Regions from separate parts of the Arthrobacter sp. SDR-2R genome, predicted to be linked through region 2. Evidence: riboswitches for the same ligand, from Rfam matches in the RefSeq annotation. Region 2 holds a riboswitch; the other holds the start of a gene.
What was found. A riboswitch is a leader RNA that binds a small molecule or an ion and turns the genes downstream of it on or off. The one in region 2 is predicted to bind glycine.
Positions count from the first base shown of each region.

Region 1: another riboswitch for glycine. It lies ahead of AC3ANU_RS20425 (amino acid permease); the one in region 2 lies ahead of gcvP (aminomethyl-transferring glycine dehydrogenase).

Region 1 is NZ_CM173231.1:4,420,258-4,431,140, reverse strand. Features, by position in the region: gene lipA (lipoyl synthase) at 1-593, opposite strand, end outside; gene AC3ANU_RS20450 (L-serine ammonia-lyase) at 641-2,080, opposite strand; gene glyA (serine hydroxymethyltransferase) at 2,407-3,729, opposite strand; gene gcvH (glycine cleavage system protein GcvH) at 3,726-4,109, opposite strand; gene gcvT (glycine cleavage system aminomethyltransferase GcvT) at 4,159-5,307, opposite strand; gene gcvP (aminomethyl-transferring glycine dehydrogenase) at 5,317-8,190, opposite strand; glycine riboswitch at 8,351-8,451, opposite strand; glycine riboswitch at 8,743-8,841, shown strand; glycine riboswitch at 8,842-8,937, shown strand; partial or broken gene AC3ANU_RS20425 (amino acid permease) at 8,988-10,528, shown strand; gene AC3ANU_RS20420 (hypothetical protein) at 10,701-10,883, shown strand, end outside.
Region 2 is NZ_CM173231.1:4,047,615-4,058,497, forward strand. Features, by position in the region: gene AC3ANU_RS18690 (threonine/serine exporter family protein) at 1-520, opposite strand, end outside; gene AC3ANU_RS18695 (peptidoglycan bridge formation glycyltransferase FemA/FemB family protein) at 555-1,871, opposite strand; gene AC3ANU_RS18700 (lipid II:glycine glycyltransferase FemX) at 2,004-3,137, opposite strand; gene AC3ANU_RS18705 (TspO/MBR family protein) at 3,259-3,804, shown strand; gene AC3ANU_RS18710 (L-serine ammonia-lyase) at 3,851-5,290, opposite strand; gene gcvT (glycine cleavage system aminomethyltransferase GcvT) at 5,433-6,581, opposite strand; gene gcvP (aminomethyl-transferring glycine dehydrogenase) at 6,593-9,451, opposite strand; glycine riboswitch at 9,505-9,612, opposite strand; glycine riboswitch at 9,639-9,736, opposite strand; gene AC3ANU_RS18725 (TetR/AcrR family transcriptional regulator) at 9,830-10,366, opposite strand; gene AC3ANU_RS18730 (MFS transporter) at 10,452-10,883, shown strand, end outside.

The DNA of each region.
Region 1 (10,883 bases), 370 kb from region 2:
TCGTAGCGGAACGCGGGGCGGATCCGCTTGAAGATCCGGGGCACGGTTTCGACGTTGTGCGCGAAGACCTCGGGGGCGGAGTCGCAGATGGCCTTGATGTGCTCGGGTTGGCCGGAGAAGTCCGGGATGAGCAGTTCCACGCCGGTGCCGGGGTTCAGCTCGTGGATTTTGCGGACGGTTTCGGCGTACAGCCAGACGCCTTCGTCTTCCAGGTCGTCGCGGGCCACGCCGGTGACAGTGGCGTAGCGCAGCTGCATGGATTGGACGGAGCGGGCCACCTTGGTGGGTTCGAACCGGTCCAGGGGTGAGGGTTTGCCGGTGTCGATCTGGCAGAAGTCGCAGCGGCGGGTGCATTCGGAGCCGCCGATCAGGAAGGTGGCTTCCTTGTCTTCCCAGCATTCGAAGATGTTGGGGCAGCCGGCCTCTTCGCAGACGGTGTGCAGGCCTTCCTTTTTCACCAGGTTCTTGAGTTGGACGAATTCCGGGCCCATCTGGACCTTGGCCTTGATCCACTCCGGTTTGCGTTCCACCGGGACCGCAGCGTTGCGCTGCTCAATCCGCAGCATCTTCCGGCCTTCAGGTGCCAATGTCATGGTTGTTTCCTTTGCTTGCTTGGGGATTCGCGGCAGGTTTTTGCCGGTCAGCATTCGACGACGTTGACGGCGAGGCCGCCCATGGCGGTTTCTTTGTATTTGGAGGACATGTCCTTGCCGGTTTCGCGCATGGTGATGATGACTTCGTCCAGGGACACGCGGTGGGTGCCGTCGCCCCAGAGCGCCATTTTCGCGGCGTTGATCGCTTTCGCGGCCGCGATCGCGTTCCGTTCGATGCAGGGGACCTGGACCAGCCCGCCGATCGGGTCACAGGTCAGGCCCAGGTTGTGTTCCATCGCGATTTCCGCGGCGTTCTCCACCTGCGCCGGGGTCCCGCCCATGACCTCGGCCAGGCCCGCGGCCGCCATCGAGGACGCCGACCCCACCTCGCCCTGGCAGCCGACCTCGGCCCCGGAGATCGAGGCCTGTTCCTTGTACAGCACCCCCACCGCGCCCGCGGCCAGCAGGAACCGCACCACCACCGCGTCCCGGTCCTCCTGGGTGGCCTTGTCCATGCCCGGGGCGAAATGCAGGGCGTAGAACAGCACCGCGGGGATGATCCCGGCCGCCCCGTTCGTCGGGGCGGTGACCACCCGCCCGCCGGAGGCGTTCTCCTCATTCACCGCCAACGCCACCAAATTAACCCACTCCTGCCAATACCTGGCATCGAACGGGCCCGCGTCCCACGCCGCATCCGTCTCCTCGACCGGGCCGCCCGCGGATTCCTTCTTCAACCGGTCGTACCAGTCAGGGGCGCGGCGGCGGACCTTCAACCCGCCCGGCAGCACCCCCGCCCGCCTCAACGAGGCGGCCACGCAGCCCTCCATCACCGACCAGATCTGCAGCAGCCCCGCCCGGATCTGCTCCTCGTCCCGGGAGACTTTTTCGTTCACGAGCATCACATCGGCGATGCCCAACCCGGTCACCGCGCAGTGCCCCAGCAGCTCCGCCGCGGTCCGGAACGGCAGCGGCAGTTCCTGTTTGGACGCGTCCAGTTCCTGCTGCGCCGCGTCCTCCTCGCCCTCACGGACGATGAACCCGCCACCCACCGAGAAAAACGTCGCCGAATGCAGCACCTCCCCGGCCGCATCAGTGACCGTGAACGTCATCCCGTTCGTGTGCCGCGGCAACACCGTCAACGGCCGCAGCACCATGTCCTTCACCCCGTACGGCAAGGCCACCGCACCGGCCAGGTTCAGCACCCCGGTCTCCGCGATCGAGGCCAGCCGCTCCTCCACCTCGGCGGGCAGGATCAACTCCGGATGGAACCCCTCCAACCCCAACAAAACGGCGGTCATCGTCCCATGCCCATGACCCGTCGCCGCCAACGACCCATACAAATCAACCCGCAACCCCGCCACATCACCCAGGACACCCAGGCCCTTGAGCTCCTCAGCGAACACCGCAGCAGCCCGCATCGGCCCCACAGTATGCGAAGACGAAGGCCCAATCCCGATCGAAAACAGGTCAAAGACTCCGACTGCCATAACTAAATCCTTACTGAAACTGTGGTTCGGTTGGTGTGGCCGGGCTGGGGTGGGCGGGCAGGACATCCTCTGCGTGCTCGGTCGCGAAGACGCCCGCTAAGCGGACGTGACGCTCCCTTAGACGCACGCTGCCGGATGCCCCGCCCACTCCGAGGGTCTGTCACCAAGGCGACATGCCCACGAGGGGCCGGCGGAGCCGGACTTTTCGAAAGCCTGCTCCCCACCGTCTCCCTAACCTCGCAAGCTCGGCCAGGGAACCCTGACGGCGTGGGCCCAAGCACGGTGAAAATGTCCGGTCCGCCGGGCCCGTTAGCGATCACGATCCCTCAGGACAGAGGTGCCACGCCCGGGTAGAGCGGGTGCGCCGAAGCCAGGACCTCGACGCGGTGACGCAGACCGGAGAGGTCGGCGTCGGCGTCGGCGATCAAAGCTTGGGCGATGATGTCCGCAACCTCGCGGAAGGCGTCCTCGCCGAACCCGCGGGTGGCCAGTGCGGGCGTGCCGATGCGCAGGCCTGAGGTGACCATCGGCGGGCGGGGGTCGAAGGGAACGGCGTTGCGGTTGACGGTGATGTCAATGGCGGCGAGCCGGTCTTCGGCCTGCTGCCCGTCGAGGTCGCAGTTGCGCAGGTCAACGAGGACCAGGTGCACGTCGGTGCCGCCCGAGATCACGCTGATGCCCTTGGCGGTGACGTCCGGCTGGACCAGGCGTTCCGCCAGGAGGCGGGCACCGGCAAGGACTCGCTCCTGCCGCTCGCGGAACTCTTCGGACGCTGCGATCTTGAACGCCACGGCCTTGCCGGCGATCACGTGTTCCAGCGGGCCACCCTGCTGACCGGGAAACACAGCCGAGTTGATCTTCTTGGCGATGTCGGCGTCGTTGGTCAGGATGATGCCGCCGCGCGGACCGGCCAGGGTCTTGTGCGTGGTGGACGTGGTGACGTGGGCGTGCGGCACCGGCGACGGGTGCAGCCCGGCCGCCACCAGTCCGGCGAAGTGCGCCATATCCACCATCAGGTAGGCCCCCACGGAGTCGGCGATCCGGCGGAATTCTGCGAAGTCGAGCTGGCGGGCGTAAGCGGACCAGCCGGCCACGATCAGCTGAGGCTTGTGCTCCTGGGCCAGCCGTTCCACCTCTGCCATGTCGATGGTGTGGGTGTCCTCGCGGACCTGGTACGGGACCACGTTGTAGAGCCTGCCGGAGAAGTTGATCCGCATGCCGTGGGTCAGGTGGCCGCCGTGCGCCAGGTTGAGGCCCATGATGGTGTCGCCGGGCTTGATCAGGGCGTGCATGGCGGCGGCGTTGGCCTGTGCACCGGAGTGTGGTTGGACGTTGGCGAACCCGGCGCCGAAGAGGGCTTTGACGCGGTCGATGGCGAGTTGCTCGATGACGTCCACGTGCTCGCAGCCGCCGTAGTAGCGCTTGCCGGGGTAGCCTTCGGCGTACTTGTTGGTCAGGACCGAGCCCTGGGCCTGCATGACCGCAGCGGCCGTGTGGTTCTCGGACGCGATCATCTCCAGGCCGTCGCGCTGGCGGCCAAGCTCGTCGTCAATCTTCGCGGCAACCTCAGGGTCCAGGATGGACAGGTCGGCGTTCAGGCTTGGGGAGGCCACCTGCTCGAAGGCGCCCACTTCTGCCGGGGCGCTCACAGCTCGCCGCCGTTTGCTGCTGCGTATTCCTCTGCCGACATGAGCGGGCCTTCCTCGGTAACGGCCACCTTGAAGAGCCAGCCCGCACCGTAGGGATCGCTGTTGATCAGGGCGGGGTCCGTGACCACGCCGTCGTTGATCTCGGTGACCTCACCGGTCACGGGGGCGTAGAGGTCGGAGACGGATTTGGTGGATTCCACCTCGCCGCAGGTCTCGCCGGCCGTCACGGTGGAGCCGACCTCGGGGAGGTCCACGTACACGATGTCGCCCAGGGCGTCGGCAGCAACGGCGGAAATCCCGATCCCCGCGGGGCCGGATCCGTCAACAGCAACCCACTCGTGCTCGGCGGAGTACTTCAGTTCAGAAACAACTTTGCTCATTGTCTACTTTCCTTCTCTTCAAAACCTGTGGTGGTTGGGCGAAATCGATTTACTTCTGGCGCTTGTAAAAGGGGAGGGGGACGACTTCGAAGCGCTCGGGCTTGCCGCGGAGGTCGATGTCCAGGACGGTCCCGACTTCAGCAAATTCGACGTCGACGTAGGCCATGGCGATGGGGTATCCGAGGGTGGGGGAGGGCTGGCCGGAGGTTACTTCGCCCACCAGGGTGCCGTCCTTGAGGACGGGGTAATGGGCGCGGGCAGCGCGGCGTCCGGCACCCTTGAGGCCCACCAGCTTCTGCCCGATGCTTGAACCGACTCCTGCGGCCTTGATGGCGGCCAGGGCGTCCTTGCCTACGAAGCCGCTCTCCTTCGCCAGCGACACCACGGGGCCCAGGCCGGCCGCGTAGGCGTTGACGTGGCGGGAGAGTTCGTTGCCGTAGAGCGGCATCCCGGCTTCGAGGCGGAGCGAGTCGCGTGCGGCCAGTCCGGCTGGAACCAGGCCGGAGCCTTCGCCGGCCTGGAGCAGGGCCTCCCACAGTGCGGGGGCGTCCAGGTTGGGAACGTAGATCTCGAAGCCGTCCTCGCCGGTGTAGCCGGTCCGGGCCACGAGCAGGTCCTGGACCGTACCGTTGACGGCGATGCCCACCTCGACGGCGGCGTAGTACTTGAGCCCGGTGAGCAGTGCGTGCTGTTCGGCCGGGACCAGCGTCAGGAGGATCGCTTCGGAATTCGGTCCCTGGACGGCGATCAGCGAGGTGTCGGCGGAGGCGTCCTCCACAATGACGTCGAAGGCGGCGGCGCGTTCCAGCAGTTCCTTGGCCACCACTGCGGCGTTGCCCGCGTTGGGCACCACCAGGTACCTGTCCACGCCCTCTTCGGGGGATGGCCGGCGGTAGGTGATGAGGTCGTCGATGATGCCGCCATCGGCGTTGCAGATCAGCGAGTACTTTGCCTTGCCCACGGCCACCGCGGACAGTTTGCCGGCAAGGGCGTAGTCCAGGAACGCGGCGGCGTCGGCGCCGGTCACCCAGACCTCGCCCATGTGGGAGAGGTCGAACAGGCCGGCCGCCCTGCGCACGGCATGGTGTTCCGCGAGTTCAGACTCGTACTTGAGCGGCATCTGCCACCCGCCGAAGTCCGTGAACGAGGCCCCGGCCTTCTTGTGCTGCTCGAAAAGAGCGGTGTAGTTCTCAGTCATTGGAAGTCCTCAGTTCTCAAATTCGGCTGTGCTGTCCTCGAACGCTTCGAGGGGCGGGCAGGAGCAGACCAGGTTCCGGTCGCCGGCGGCGCCGTCGATCCGGCCGACGGGCGGGAAGTACTTGTCCTGGCGGAGCGAGGCAACGGGGAAGGCCGCCTGCTCCCGCGGGTAGGCGCGGTCCCAGTCAGAGCTGACGACGGCGGCCGCCGTGTGGGGTGCGTTGCGCACCGGGGATGCCTCCAGGGTGATGTCGCCGTTGGCCACCTGGTCGATTTCCTTGCGGATGCTGATCATGGCCTCGATGAAGCGGTCGATCTCGGCCAGGTCCTCTGACTCGGTGGGCTCCACCATCAGCGTGCCCGCGACAGGGAACGAAAGGGTGGGGGCGTGGAAACCGAAGTCGATCAGCCGCTTGGCCACGTCCTCGGCCGTGACTCCCGTCTTCGCCGTGAGTTCGCGCAGGTCCAGGATGCACTCGTGCGCCACCAGCCCGCCTTCACCGGTGTAGAGGACCGGGAAGTATTCGTTCAGGCGGGACGCGACGTAGTTGGCCGCCAGCAGCGCGGACTTGGTGGCCTCGGTCAGGCCCTCACCGCCCATCAGCTTCACGTAGGCCCAGGAAATCGGCAGGACGCCGGCCGAACCGAACCGGGACGCCGAGATCGCCACACCGTGCCCGGCTTCGTGCGCCGCCTTGTTCGCGTCGCCCGGCATGAACGGTGCCAGGTGCGCCTTGGCGGCAACGGGCCCGACGCCGGGTCCCCCGCCGCCGTGCGGGATGCAGAAGGTCTTGTGCAGGTTCAGGTGGGACACGTCCCCGCCGAACTGGCCCGGCTGGGCCAGCCCTACCAGGGCGTTGAGGTTGGCGCCGTCGATGTAGACCTGGCCGCCCGCGGCGTGCACAGCGTCACAGACTTCGCGGACATCCCCATCGTAGACACCGTGGGTGGAGGGGTAGGTGATCATGATGGCCGAGAGGACGTCCTTGTTGGCCTCGATCTTGGCCGTCAGGTCGTCGTGGTCGATGGTGCCGTCGGCAGCCGTGGCCACGACGACCACCTTCATGCCCGCGAGCACGGCGGAGGCGGCGTTGGTGCCGTGCGCCGAGGCCGGGATCAGGCAGACGTTGCGCTGCTGCTCGCCCCGGGAATGGTGGTAGCCGCGGATCGCGAGCAGCCCGGCGAGTTCGCCCTGCGAGCCCGCGTTGGGCTGGATGGACACCTGGTCATACCCGGTGATCGTGGCGAGGTCCGCTTCCAGGCCGGCGATGAGTTCGCGCCAGCCTTCGGTCTGGGAGTCCGGGGCGAACGGGTGGATCGAGGCGAACTCCGGCCAGGAAATGGCTTCCATCTCGGCCGTGGCGTTCAGCTTCATGGTGCATGAACCCAGCGGGATCATGGTGCGGTCCAGCGCCAGGTCGCGGTCCGAGAGCTTGCGGATGTAACGCAGCAGCTGGGTTTCAGACCGGTGCGTGTTGAAGACCGGGTGCTGCAGGTAGGCCGAGGTGCGCACAATGGTGTCGGGCAGTTCGAATCCCTGGGCGTCACCCACCGGACCGGCGCCAAAGGCGACGGCGACGGCGGAAAGTGTTGCCGCCGTCGTCGTCTCATCAACGGAGACGCCCACCGTGTCCGGATCGATGAAGCGCAGGTTGATGCCGCGGGCTTCAGCGGCGGTGATCACCTTGGCGGCCTTGCCCGGAACGCGGACGGTGAGGGTGTCGAAGAAGGAGTCCGTGACCAGTTCGCGGCCCAGTGACGTGAGTGCTGTTGCCAGGACCCTGGCCTTGTGGTGTACGGTCTCTGCGATCGCCTTCAGGCCGTCGGGGCCGTGGTAAACGGCGTAGAAGGAGGACACGATGGCCAGCAGCGCCTGGGCGGTGCAGATGTTGGACGTGGCCTTCTCGCGGCGGATGTGCTGCTCGCGGGTCTGCAGGGCCAACCGGTAGGCAGGCGTGCCGGCGTTGTCCTTGGAGACGCCCACGATCCTGCCCGGGAGGGTACGTTCCATTCCCTTTTGGACGGTCATGTAGGCGGCGTGCGGCCCCCCAAAGAACAGCGGCACGCCAAAACGCTGGGTGGAGCCGACGGCAATGTCCGCGCCCTGCTCGCCCGGAGGGGTGATCAGTGTCAGGGCCAGCAGGTCCGCAGCCACGGTGACCAGCGCGCCGCGCTCCTTGGCTTCGGCGATGACGGCGGACTGGTCCCAGACGCGGCCGGAGACGCCGGGCTGCTGCAGGACGACGCCGTTGATGTCGCCGTCGGGAAGTCCGTTGGTGAGGTCTGCAATTTCCACCTCGAAGCCCAGGGCTTCGGCGCGGCCCAGCACGATGGCGATGGTCTGCGGCAGGAGGTCGGCGTCGAGGACGGTCTTGCCGTCCTTCGCAGTCTTGGACTTGTTGGCGCGGCGCATCAGCAGCACGGCTTCGGCGACGGCGGTGGCTTCGTCGAGGAGGGAGGCGTTTGCTACCGGGAGCGCCGTCAGGTCCTGCACCATGGTCTGGAAGTTCAGCAGCGCCTCAAGCCGGCCCTGGGAAATCTCCGGCTGGTAGGGCGTGTAGGCGGTGTACCAGGCCGGGGATTCCAGGATGTTGCGGCGGATCACCGGCGGAGTCACGGTGTCGTAGTAGCCCTGGCCGATCATCTGGACTGCCGTCTTGTTCTTGGCGGCAAGCTTCCGCAGTTCCGTGAGGACTTCAACCTCGCTGAGGGCGTCGGTCAGCTTGAGCGCAGTTTCCTGGCGGATGGGCGCGGGGACGGCCACGTCAACCAGGCCATCCAGGCTGTCGTAGCCGATGGCCTTGAGCATGGTGTCGATGTCGGCCTGGCGGCGCGCGCCGATATGGCGGTCAACAAACGATGTTGGATGCGAATGAATCGTCATGAGGAACTCCAGATCTGGCCGGCCGAAGGTGGCACGGCGTGGGATGGGTTCCTCCCCGCTCTGTATTGGACCTGAGAGATTCCGCGTTGCCTGCTGTTGGCAGGGGACCGCTTGCACCGTCGGTGAACCAGGCAGAAGCCTGATTGCTTTCCAGAGTCGCCTCGCCGTGACGGTACGGGGGCCTGAGAGATTCCTGGGGAGGATTTGCTCCTACGGCGCCTGACCGGTGTTTCGCCGGGAGGACTCTCCCGTCACAGCTCGAAAGGCTTATTCAAATGTGGGTGATTCGGCTCACAAGGTACCGGGATAGACTCGTCCGTGGCAAATCGGGCGGCTTCCGTGCGGGGCTCGAGGGGCACGTGACGCCGTTCTTCCCCGCTTGTGTCGGGAGGGGTTTGACATTCGATCGTGACGGACACCACACTGAACCCCGGGAATGGCGCCGCCGGTGGCTGGCTCAGCGTATCCGGAGCAGCCCACCAGTCGGCGCCTGTCCCATTGCATGACCGGCCGTGGCCCAAAAAGCCTGCGGCTTCCAACTGAATACGCCTTCGACCTGCGGCGGGAGAGCCCTGCCGGGTACATCCAGCAGGCGCCGTAGGAGCAAACCCTCCCCAGGAAACTCTCAGGCCCACGTACCGCCGCGGACAGGCAACTCTGGAAAGCAGCCGGGCATGACCCTGGCTCACCGGCGGTGCAAGCGGCTTTTGCTGCGGAAACTCTCAGGTCCACTACAGAGCGGGGAGGAACCAAATCTTTTGCGGCACCCAAAAGCCGCTTTATCGATGGAGTTCCTCATGGCGATTCATCCCCCCACGTCCAACGGCGAACCAGCCCGCAGCCAAGGCGCTGCCACGGCAGCCCGCAGCGAGCCTCCCCACCTGGAGCGGCAGCTCACCAACCGGCATATCCAGCTCATCGCCATCGGCGGCGCGATCGGCAGGGCCTGTTCATGGGTTCCGGCAAGACCATCTCCGCGGCCGGCCCATCCGTGATCTTCGTATACATGATCATCGGCTTTATGCTTTTCTTCGTCATGCGGGCCATGGGTGAACTGCTGCTCAGCAACCTGAACTACAAGTCCTTCAGTGATTTCGCCGCCGATCTCCTGGGGCCGTGGGCCGGATTCTTCACCGGCTGGACGTACTGGTTCTGCTGGGTGATCACCGGAATCGCCGACGTCATCGCCATCGCAGGGTACTCAAAGGAACTTTGGCCGGCGCTGCCACTTTGGATCCCGGGCCTGGCCACGGTGGGCATCCTGCTCCTGCTGAACCTCGCCACCGTCAAGGCGTTCGGCGAGACCGAGTTCTGGTTCGCCCTCATCAAGATCGTCGCCATCGCAGCCCTGATCATCGTGGGACTCTTCATGATCTTCACCGGTTTCCAGAGCGACGCGGGCACCGCAAGCTTCACCAACCTGTGGAGCCATGGCGGGTTCTTCCCCAATGAGTTCATGGGCTTCGTGGCCGGATTCCAGATCGCAGTCTTCGCCTTCGTAGGCATCGAACTGGTGGGAACCACCGCCGCCGAGGCCAAGAACCCCGAGCGCACGCTGCCCAAGGCCATCAACGCCATCCCCGTCCGCGTGCTGCTCTTCTATGTCGGTGCGCTGGTCATCCTGATGGCGGTCACCCCGTGGACCCAGTTCGCCGCCGGCCACAGCCCCTTTATCGGGATGTTCTCCCTGGCCGGCCTCGGCGCCGCGGCCACGGTGGTCAACCTGGTGGTCCTGACTTCGGCGATGTCCTCCGCGAACTCCGGCATCTACTCCACGTCCCGCATGGTCTTCGGCCTGGCCCAGGAAGGCGACGCCCCCGGTATCTTCAGCCGGCTCTCCACGAGGAAGGTGCCCAGCAACGCGCTGTTCCTGTCCTGCGTCCTGCTGCTGTCCGGCGTCGTACTCATGTATGCCGGCCAGGATGTCGGCATGGCCTTTGAAATGGTGACCACCGTGTCTGCGGTCTGCTTCGTCTTCGTCTGGTCGATCATCCTCGCCAGCTACATCTCCTTCCGGCGCCGCCGGCCGCACCTGCATGCGGCGTCGAAGTTCAAGATGCCCGGTGGCATTCCCGCCGTGTGGGTGGTGTACGCATTCTTTGCCTTCGTCCTTTGGGCCCTTACCACCCAGCCCGACACTCTCGTTGCACTGCTGGTAACCCCCATCTGGTTCGTCATCCTGGGCGTGGCTTGGGCCATCCTGCGGCGCCGTCCCGCCCACCTGGCCCGCTTCGAGGTCTTCCGTGCCGAGCTTCAGGCAGACCAGGCCACTGCCGCGCGCAGCGGCGGCCAGGACGCCGGGGCGGCGGGGCGCGAGGTCCAGCAGGCCGGGAAGTAACGTCCGACGGCGGGTTGCAGCGGCGGCGGTGAGGTGCAGGTACCGCATCCTGCCGCCGCAGCCCGCCGGACGAAGCCACGGCCCGGAAGTTAAGCATGCTTAGTGTCTATCCACATAGGATGGAAAGGCACGGCAGCCTAGCCGCTGCAGGTCGATTTGAATGAAGGTGACCATGGCCCGGCGCAGCAACCCCGCAGTACGCATCGCACAGGAAACCGCCCACAACGCAATGTTTGACGCCGAGGGCAAGCCCAAGCCCGGCGTCCACAACATGCTCCTGAAAGCAGTGCAGATCCAGCGGCCCCTGGTGGTTGGCTACATCCGCAGGCTCCAGAAGAGGCATCCGCGGGCGACG
Region 2 (10,883 bases):
CCTCATCCCGGCCCACGCCGCCGGCCACGATGTCCGTGACCAGTTGGTGCACCTTGGCCAGGCCCGCATAGTTGTTGGTCCAGGAGCGCACCACGCGCAGCAGGGCGATCGGCGTCTGGTCCTTGGGTGCGTAGTTGATACCCACGGACTGGTTGGTGATGTCCACCTCGATGTTTTTCAGCCCCAGGGCCGCGGTGACGGCAATGATGCTGGTTTCCACTTCCAGGGCGCCGGCGCCATACCGGAACATGGTCTCGGCCAGGTGCAGGGCGAAATCCAGGGTCTTCCGGGCGGAGGTGTCCACGCCACCCACCTGGATGGTGGGGTTGGCGTAGGGACTCCCCGCCAGCCGGTCCACGATGCTCAACGGGGCGGTTGGTGGATTCTCGCCCTGCACCAGGCGGCGCAGCATCCTCTTGGCGGCAGCGTCCTGCCGAAGCTGCGCAGGGGTCAGCGGTTCAGTCTTGGGCAGGCCGTCAGTCTTTGGCCTGTGCCCTGGCCGTTCGTGCCGTTCGGTCATGCCCGCTTCCTCCCTGTACGCGGTTTATGGACGGTCAGGCTGCACGCTTCAGCGGCAACTTGCCCAGCAGCGTGCGGGCGGCGGCCGCAGCGGACCTGGCGAGCCTGTTGGCATGGAAGACGGCGGGCCGCACCGGCACGACGAAGTCTCCCACCAGCTGGACCACTTCACCGCCAAAGCCCTTCTTGAATTCGTAGCCGCCGTGGCCTTCCTCGTCCTGGCCGGAGATGCCGAAGGTGCCGTAGAAGTTGTACCGCGGGTATCCCTTCTCGAGGGCATGCAGCATCATTCCCCAGTACAGGGAGGTTGCGCCGTTGAAGTAGATGTAGTCCTGGACGGTGCCGCCGATGACGCACACCACCTCATCGCCGTAGCAAACGAAGTGGATGGCTGCCACGGTGGCCGTCCCCACGGAGTCGGGGAACCTTTCGATGTCCTTCAGGCTCCGCTCGTAGCTGTCCACCAGGTCCTGTACCACTTTGAGCCGGTTGGCCTTCTTTTTGCTGCCGGTCTCCTCCACCTCACGGCGGAGATCTGCTGCGGTGGCTGACTCCGTTGCCAGGCGCTCAGTGATGGATTTCCGGTAGGCCGGGATGTCGATCTTCGCCATCATCAGCTTGGTGAATTCCGGGGTGGTGGTCCGGAGCAGGTGTTCGTAGTAGGCGCGTTCGCGGTAGACGAATCCTTTTTCGTCACCGGCCCGGCTCAGGGCCCCGTAGAAGTCGTCCAGGGTGTCCAGGGTGGCCTGTTCCAGGAAGACGCCGTTCTTTTCCGCTTTGCGGATGGCTTTGCGCGTCCGGTAGCTGGTGCTCATGATCAGTTCTTCGGCGTCCTGGATGCCCACCAGGTTCTTGATGAACATCCAGTTGACGTTGACGAAGTTCATGTCCAGGCCCTGGTGCTCGAACCCCAGCCGTTCCAGGTCGGCCACCAGGGGCCGGTTGTCCTCGACGTCGGGGTGCTCGGCGCCGTCGGCGTCCCGGGCGATGTACCTGACGTTCGGCGAGATCCGCAGTTCAGCGGCTTTGCGGCCTGCCGCGTGCTTGCGGAGAAGCTCGACGACGGCGCCCACCAGGTTCCGGTCCGTGTAGTCCATAAGGGGGCCCTTGGCGCATTCACAGACGGTGTAGCCGAGGCGGTTTGTGGTGTAGTTGAGCTTTCCTGCCGCCACGAGTTCCCCGTTGCGCCGGACCCCGAAGAGTTCCACCTGCTGGCCGCGTGCTCGCTGGAAACGGGCAAAATCAATGGACTGCAGGAAACTGTTCTGCGGGTGCTTCAGGGCGAAGGCCTCAAAGTCGGCGTCGCTGAGGTTGGCGTATTCAAGCCCGGTAGCGGCGGAAACTGGATTCAAGGGGTGACCTTCTTCTGGACTCTTCGCGGCCTGGTGGGCGCGCGATGGGCGGGCGGTGTTCGGGGCGGCCGGCACGCGGGCGTGCTGGTCCGGCGGGGGTCGCGGGAGCTTTGCGGGTCTGGCGGCTGCAGGTTAGTAGAACTGCTGGCCGGTCCGTGCGGTTTCAATCCGGCGGAAGATCTTTTCGCCGCCTTTGACCCAAAGCCGGTGCCGCAGCGGGGACAGGACGTAGTCGTGGCAGCCCACGAAGTCGGTCACTGTCTTGGTGAAGCTGGTCTTGAACATGCCCATTCCGTAAAGGTTGTGGGTCTTGTCCTTGATGCGCGCAGCTGGAGGCGTGCCGCAGAAGTCGTACTCGGTGCAGCCGAGTTCCTGCATCCGGCGGATGGCCGCCCACTGGACCAGGTGCGAGTCACCGTACTGTTTGCGGTTCTGGGTGGAACCGCCGTCCTTGTAGGTTGCCTTGGCACCGTAGTTGATGACGAATGCGCCCACGCTGGGCTTTCCGTCCTCGTAGGTGAAGAAGAAGTTGCCCTGGCCGCGGTTGCTGAACTCATCCCAGAACTGTGCGTAGTAATCGTAGCTGCGCAGGGGCATGGATCCCTTGGCGCTGACGGTGTTGACCATCAGGTCGTACAGGGCGCGGTAGGTTTCAGGTCCGGGTTCCTGCCGGACCACCTGGCAGCCTTCGCGTTCGGCACGCCGGATGGCATTGCGGGCGCGCGAGGAGATGGCTTTGAATACTGCCTCTTCGGAGCCGGAGATATCCAGCAGGGCGGTGGAGTCGTTGGACTGGATATTGGGCGCTTTCACCAGGTTGGCCGCGCGCAGTTCCTTCTGCACCTCGTCGGAGTCGATAATGTCCGGTTCCACTTTGATGGTGAAGACATTCAGCTTCCTGCCGCGGACAAACGCGGCAACGGATTCAAGGACGGGGCCGAGGTCCGCTGCATCGGCCAGGTCGGGGCCCTTGATCAGGTACCACAACCGTCCCAGGACGGGGAAGCTCTTCTCCAGCACCAGGTTGTAGCTGGAGTTTCCGGGGCTTTCCAGCACCAGGAACCGGACTTTCCAGCCGCTTCCGTTCTTGACCGATGCATAGGCGGCGGACTGCAGCATATTGCCGCCGTTCGGATTGGCCGTGACGTGCTTGTCCCAGTTTTCAATTTCCTCGGCGGTGGCAAAACGTGCGGTGAATTGTCGCAAGGGGGCCTTGTCCAATCGGGTCTGTGCGCGGTTTCGGTAGTTCTGGGTGCGTGCGGACATGCAGCCTCAAGTCTAAAGCCTGATGTGCTTCCGGCTTTTCGCCGACCGGCGGTGCACGGGCGGCATCCGCGTTCAGAATGCCCGCTTGACGTCGCTGTTGGCGGTCAACAAGGGTGTAGGCATGAGGCCGGATGGGGAAGAGACTACAGCCCGCACGGGGAGCGACGGACAGCCCTACAGCGCCGGGGTGCAGGTGGCCGCGCTTATCGGATTCCTGGTGGCGTCACTGTTGGTGGCGGCGCTGGGCGGCCTGGCCTCGGCGGCCAATGTCTCCGGCTGGTACGCCACCGCAGACAAGGCGCCCTGGTCCCCGCCCAACGGCGTGTTTGGTCCCGTCTGGACCGTCCTCTATGCGGCAATGGCTGTCGCAGCGTGGCTGGTCTGGCGCCGGCGGACCAGCAGGACGCGTCCGGCAATGGCCGCCTACGCCGTCCAGCTGGTCCTCAATCTTGCCTGGACCCCCGCGTTTTTCGCCCTTTACCCCGCCCTTGGCACGCCGGCCCTGTGGCTGGGGCTGGCCATCATCCTTGCCCTGATCGCCGCCGTCGCAGTAACCGTTGTGTATTTTGGTCCCATCAGCCGCACGGCCGGGCTGCTCCTGCTGCCCTACGTGTCATGGCTGGTGTTTGCGGCCAGCCTGAACTGGTGGGCCGCGGCGCATAACTAAGCGATGGTCTCCGCGTGGCCTGTGGCGTCGCGTTGCCAGGTGGGGATCAGCATTCGACGACGTTGACGGCGAGGCCGCCCATGGCGGTTTCTTTGTATTTGGAGGACATGTCCTTGCCGGTTTCGCGCATGGTGATGATGACTTCGTCCAGGGACACGCGGTGGGTGCCGTCGCCCCAGAGCGCCATTTTCGCGGCGTTGATCGCTTTCGCGGCCGCGATCGCGTTCCGTTCGATGCAGGGGACCTGGACCAGCCCGCCGATCGGGTCGCAGGTCAGGCCCAGGTTGTGTTCCATCGCGATTTCCGCGGCGTTCTCCACCTGCGCCGGGGTCCCGCCCATGACCTCGGCCAGGCCCGCGGCCGCCATCGAGGACGCCGACCCCACCTCGCCCTGGCAGCCGACCTCGGCCCCGGAGATCGAGGCCTGTTCCTTGTACAGCACCCCCACCGCGCCCGCGGCCAGCAGGAACCGCACCACCACCGCGTCCCGGTCCTCCTGGGTGGCCTTGTCCATGCCCGGGGCGAAATGCAGGGCGTAGAACAGCACCGCGGGGATGATCCCGGCCGCCCCGTTCGTCGGGGCGGTGACCACCCGCCCGCCGGAGGCGTTCTCCTCGTTCACCGCCAACGCCACCAAATTAACCCACTCCTGCCAATACCTGGCATCGAACGGGCCCGCGTCCCACGCCGCATCCGTCTCCTCGACCGGGCCGCCCGCGGATTCCTTCTTCAACCGGTCGTACCAGTCAGGGGCGCGGCGGCGGACCTTCAACCCGCCCGGCAGCACCCCTTCCCGCCTCAACGAGGCGGCCACGCAGCCCTCCATCACCGACCAGATCTGCAGCAGCCCCGCCCGGATCTGCTCCTCGTCCCGGGAGACTTTTTCGTTCACGAGCATCACATCGGCGATGCCCAACCCGGTCACCGCGCAGTGCCCCAGCAGCTCCGCCGCGGTCCGGAACGGCAGCGGCAGTTCCTGTTTGGACGCGTCCAGTTCCTGCTGCGCCGCGTCCTCCTCGCCCTCCCGGACGATGAACCCGCCACCCACCGAGAAAAACGTCGCCGAATGCAGCACCTCCCCGGCCGCATCAGTGACCGTGAACGTCATCCCGTTCGTGTGCCGCGGCAACACCGTCAACGGCCGCAGCACCATGTCCTTCACCCCGTACGGCAAGGCCACAGCACCGGCCAGGTTCAGCACCCCGGTCTCCGCGATCGAGGCCAGCCGCTCCTCCACCTCGGCGGGCAGGATCAACTCCGGATGGAACCCCTCCAACCCCAACAAAACGGCGGTCATCGTCCCATGCCCATGACCCGTCGCCGCCAACGACCCATACAAATCAACCCGCAACCCCGCCACATCACCCAGGACACCCAGGCCCTTGAGCTCCTCAGCGAACACCGCAGCAGCCCGCATCGGCCCCACAGTATGCGAAGACGAAGGCCCAATCCCGATCGAAAACAGGTCAAAGACTCCAACAGCCATAACGGGGTATTTCCTAACTAAATCTGGTTCGGTTGCCGCTCAACCCACTTCCTGTACGTCCTGTCAGCCTCGACACACCGGTCCATGCGCACCAGGGGCCGGCAGAGCCGGACCCGAAGCCGGCCACGGTGCGGTACAGGGCTTACTTTTGGCGTTTGTAGAACGGGAGGTCGACGACTTCGAATGGCTCCGCCTTGCCACGGAGGTCCACGTCGAGGGCGGTGCCGGGTGCCGAGTATTCGACGTCGACGTAGGCCATGGCGATGGGGTAGCCAAGGGTGGGCGACGGCTGGCCGGAGGTGACTTCGCCAACCGTGGCGCCGTCCTTGAGGACGGGGTAGTGCGCGCGTCCGGCGCGGCGGCCCTGGCCTTTGAGCCCCACGAGGCGGCGGCCGGAGGTGCTGCCGGCTCCGGCTTCCTTTTTGGCGGCCAGGGCGGCTTTGCCGACGAAGTCGCCTTCCTTGGAAAGCGCGACGACGGGGCCGAGGCCGGCGGCGAACGGGTCGCCCTGCAGCGACAGTTCGTTGCCGTACAGGGGCATTCCCGCTTCGAGGCGCAGGGAGTCACGGGAGGCGAGGCCTGCCGGGGTCAGTTCCCTGTCGTCGGCGACGGCGATCAGTGACTGCCACAGCGCGGGGGCATCGTCGTTGCCCACGAAGATTTCGAACCCGTCCTCACCCGTGTACCCGGTGCGGGCAAGCAGGAGTTCCTTTCCGGCGCCGCCTACCAGGAGCGGCACGCTGACAGCGGCGTAGTACTTCAGCTCAGTGACCAGTGCGTGCTGCGCGGCCGGGACCAGGCGCAGCAGGAGTTCCTGGGCCTTGGGGCCCTGGACGGCGATCAGCGACGTGCGGGCTGAGGCATCCTCCACTACAACATCGAACCCGGCGGCCCGTTCCTGCAGGGCAGCGGCCACCACGGTGGCATTGCCCGCGTTGGGGACCACCAGGAAGACGTCGGCGCCGTCCTGCGCGGCAGGGCGTCGGTAGGTGATGAGGTCGTCGATGATGCCGCCGTCCTCGTTGCAGATCAGCGAGTACTTGGCCTTGCCCACGGCCATGGCGGAGATCTTTCCCACCAGGGCGTAGTCCAGGAAGGCTGCGGCATCCGGGCCGGTCACCCAGACCTCGCCCATGTGGGAAAGGTCGAACAGGCCGGCAGCCTTGCGGACGGCGTGGTGTTCAGCAAGCTCCGAGCTGTACTTCAGCGGCATCTGCCACCCGCCGAAGTCCGTGAAGGAAGCTCCAAGCTTCTTGTGCTCGTCGTAAAGCGCGGTGTATTTCTCGGTCATGGCGCCGGTCCTCAGTTTTCGAAGTCTTCCAGCGGCGGGCAGGAGCAGATGAGGTTCCTGTCACCTGCGGCGCCGTCGATGCGTCCCACGGGCGGGAAGTACTTGTCCTGCTTGTGGTGGGCAGGGAACGCCGCCTGCTCCCGCGGGTAGGCGCGGTCCCAGTCAGAGCTGACGACGGCGGCCGCCGTGTGGGGTGCGCGGCGCAGGGGTGAATCCGCTACAGCAAAGTCGCCGTTGGCCACCTGGTCGATTTCCTTGCGGATGCTGATCATGGCCTCGATGAAGCGGTCGATCTCGGCCAGGTCCTCTGACTCGGTGGGCTCCACCATCAGCGTGCCCGCGACAGGGAACGAAAGGGTGGGGGCGTGGAAACCGAAGTCGATCAGCCGCTTGGCCACGTCCTCGGCCGTGACTCCCGTCTTCGCCGTGAGTTCGCGCAGGTCCAGGATGCACTCGTGCGCCACCAGCCCGCCTTCACCGGTGTAGAGGACCGGGAAGTATTCGTTCAGGCGGGACGCGACGTAGTTGGCCGCCAGCAGCGCGGACTTGGTGGCCTCGGTCAGGCCCTCACCGCCCATCAGCTTCACGTAGGCCCAGGAAATCGGCAGGACGCCGGCCGAACCGAACCGGGACGCCGAGATCGCCACACCGTGCCCGGCTTCGTGCGCCGCCTTGTTCGCGTCGCCCGGCATGAACGGTGCCAGGTGCGCCTTGGCGGCAACGGGCCCGACGCCGGGTCCCCCGCCGCCGTGCGGGATGCAGAAGGTCTTGTGCAGGTTCAGGTGGGACACGTCCCCGCCGAACTGGCCCGGCTGGGCCAGCCCTACCAGGGCGTTGAGGTTGGCGCCGTCGATGTAGACCTGGCCGCCCGCGGCGTGCACAGCGTCACAGACTTCGCGGACATCCCCATCGTAGACACCGTGGGTGGAGGGGTAGGTGATCATGATGGCCGAGAGGACGTCCTTGTTGGCCTCGATCTTGGCCGTCAGGTCGTCGTGGTCGATGGTGCCGTCGGCAGCCGTGGCCACGACGACCACCTTCATGCCCGCGAGCACGGCGGAGGCGGCGTTGGTGCCGTGCGCCGAGGCCGGGATCAGGCAGACGTTGCGCTGCTGCTCGCCCCGGGAATGGTGGTAGCCGCGGATCGCGAGCAGCCCGGCGAGCTCGCCCTGCGAGCCCGCGTTGGGCTGGATGGACACCTGGTCATACCCGGTGATCTCGGCGAGGTCCGCTTCCAGGCCGGCGATGAGTTCGCGCCAGCCTTCGGTCTGGGAGTCCGGGGCGAACGGGTGGATCGAGGCGAACTCCGGCCAGGAAATGGCTTCCATCTCGGCCGTGGCGTTCAGCTTCATGGTGCATGAACCCAGCGGGATCATGGTGCGGTCCAGCGCCAGGTCCCGGTCCGAGAGCTTGCGGATGTAACGCAGCAGCTGGGTTTCAGACCGGTGCGTGTTGAAGACCGGGTGCTGCAGGTAGTCGGAGGAACGCTCGACGGCGGCCTCCAGCCCAAAGCCCTGGCCCTCGCCCTGGACCTCGGCAACCGTGGCGCCAAAGACGTCGGCAACCTGGGCGACGATGGCCGCCGTCGTGGTTTCATCGAGGGCGATGCCTACGGTGTCGGCGTCGACGCTGCGCAGGTTGATGCCCCGCGCCTCGGCGTCGGCGATGATGCCAGCAGCCCGTCCGGGGACCCGGACCGTAAGGGTGTCGAAGAAGCTCGTGTGCAGCACCTCGACGCCGGCGGCCGCAAGCGAGGCCGCCAGGCTACGGGCGTGGCGGTGCGCCGTTTGGGCAATCGCCTTCAGGCCGTCGGGGCCGTGGTAAACGGCGTACATGGACGCAACGATGGCCAGCAGCGCCTGGGCGGTGCAGATGTTGGACGTGGCCTTCTCGCGGCGGATGTGCTGCTCGCGGGTCTGCAGTGCCAACCGGTAGGCAGGCGTGCCGGCGTCGTCCTTTGACACCCCAACCAGGCGGCCAGGCAAGGAACGCTCCAGGCCTTTGCGGACAGCCATGTAGGCGGCATGGGGGCCGCCGAAGAACAGCGGCACGCCAAAACGCTGGGCTGAGCCGACGGCAATGTCCGCGCCCTGCTCGCCCGGAGGGGTGATCAGTGTCAGGGCCAGCAGGTCCGCAGCCACGGTGACCAGCGCGCCCCGGTCCTTGGCAGCGGCGATCACGGCGGACTGGTCCCACACGCGGCCGGAGACCCCGGGCTGCTGCAGCACGATCCCGTTGATGTCGCCCTCGGGCAGGCCCTTGGACAGGTCGGCGACCTCCACCTCGAAGCCGAGCGCCTCCGCACGCCCCAGCACGATGGCGATGGTCTGCGGCAGCACGTCGATGTCCAGGACGGTCTTGCCGCCTGCCGCGGGCTTGGTCTTGTTGGCGCGGCGCATCAGCAGCACGGCCTCGGCCACCGCCGTTGCTTCATCCAGCAGCGAAGCGTTGGCGATGGGCAGGCCCACAAGGTCCTGCACCATGGTCTGGAAGTTCAGCAGCGCCTCAAGCCGGCCCTGCGAAATCTCCGGCTGGTAGGGCGTGTAGGCGGTGTACCAGGCCGGGGATTCCAGGATGTTGCGGCGGATCACCGGCGGAGTCACGGTGTCGTAGTAGCCCTGGCCGATCAGCTGCACCGCCGTCTTGTTCTTGGCGGCAAGCTTCCGCAGTTCCGTGAGGACTTCAACCTCACTGAGGGCGTCCTGCAGGCGAAGGGCGGTGTCCTGGCGGATGACCTTGGGAACCGCGGTGTCCACAAGGGAATCGACCGAGTCGTAGCCTACGGCTTTGAGCATGGTGTCGACGTCGGCCTGGCGGCGCGCGCCGATATGGCGGTCTACGAAAGTGGTGGAGGCTGGGGTAACCGACACGAAGGAACTCCATTTACTCAGGCGGCGAAGGGTACGCCACAGCTATTCGGGTTCCTCCCCGCTCTGTATTGGACCTGAGAGTTTCCGCGTTCCCTGCCTGGGCAGGACCCGCTTGCACCGTCGGTGAGCACAACAGTCCCTACCTCTCCAAAAGAGAATAAGACTGCCTGCTGCTTTCCAGAGGTGCCTCGCCGCGGCGGTACGGGGGCCTGCGAGATTCCTGGGGAGGATTTGCTCCTACGGCGCCTGCCTGTACTTCCGGCAGAACTCTCCCGCCGCAGATCAAAGGCTATTCATTTGTTGGATCATGAAGGCCGGTGACAGCCCTCACAACTTTCTATTGTCCTACGCGGCAACCCCTCCCGGCAAATGACGGAGCTACCTGCGGAGCCGTTCCAGCGCGGCCAGGAGTTCCTCCACGTCAGCGGCCGCTCCCCCGGCCGGCGCAGGGGCCACGGACAGCATGGCGTTGAAGTACAGGCCGTCCCCCATATAGAGGACTGCCTTGGCCAGCCCAGGTCCCACATCCGCAGCAATTTCGTCCAGCCAGCGCTGCTGGATGGCCGCGAAGCGGCGCCGCGTCTCCTCGTGGGCCACCTCTGCAAGCCGGGTGGCGGCCACGATGGCACGGTCCAAAGGGGTATCCGCCCAGACCGAGGAACGGATGAAGTAGGCCGCGGCGCCTTCAGCTGCCGACGCCATGGCATCGGCATCCTCGCTCGCCAGGCCCTCCAGGCGGTCAAGCAACACGGCAATCAGGGCTTCCTTGTTGGGAAAGTGGTAGAGGAGGCCGCCTTTGGATACGCCGGCCTTGCGCGCCACGGCATCGAGGGTGGCCGCCCGCTCACCCACTTCAATCAGCAGGGACTCGAAGGCGTCAAGGACCGCGTCACGGGCAACAGGCTTTCGGGGCATGCCCTCCATCATGCCCTCCCCCGTGCAGGAATAAGGAAAACCATCGCATTTTTAAACTATACCGTCCGGACGGTATAGTTATCTCATGACCACTTCCATCGAGAGTTCGGCAACCGGGCAGGCAAGCAGCACTTCCATGCGTCCTCCGTGGCGCGACTGGCTGGCGCTGGGGCTCCTGATGTTTCCCGTGCTGCTGGTGGCGGTGGACAACACCGCACTGACGTTCGCGCTGCCGGCCATCGCCCGGGCCCTGGAACCCACGGGCGTGCAGCTGCTGTGGATCGTTGACGCCTACCCCCTGGTGCTGGCCGGGCTGCTGGTATCAATGGGAAGCCTCGGCGACCGGATTGGGCGGCGGAGGCTGCTCATCCTTGGCAGCATCGGCTTTGCCGCGCTGTCCGTTGCGACGGCTTTTGCACCCGCGCCGGAATGGCTCATCGCCGGCCGCGCCGCCCTGGGATTCTTCGGCGCCATGCTGATGCCGTCCACCTTGTCGCTGATCCGCAACATTTTCCCC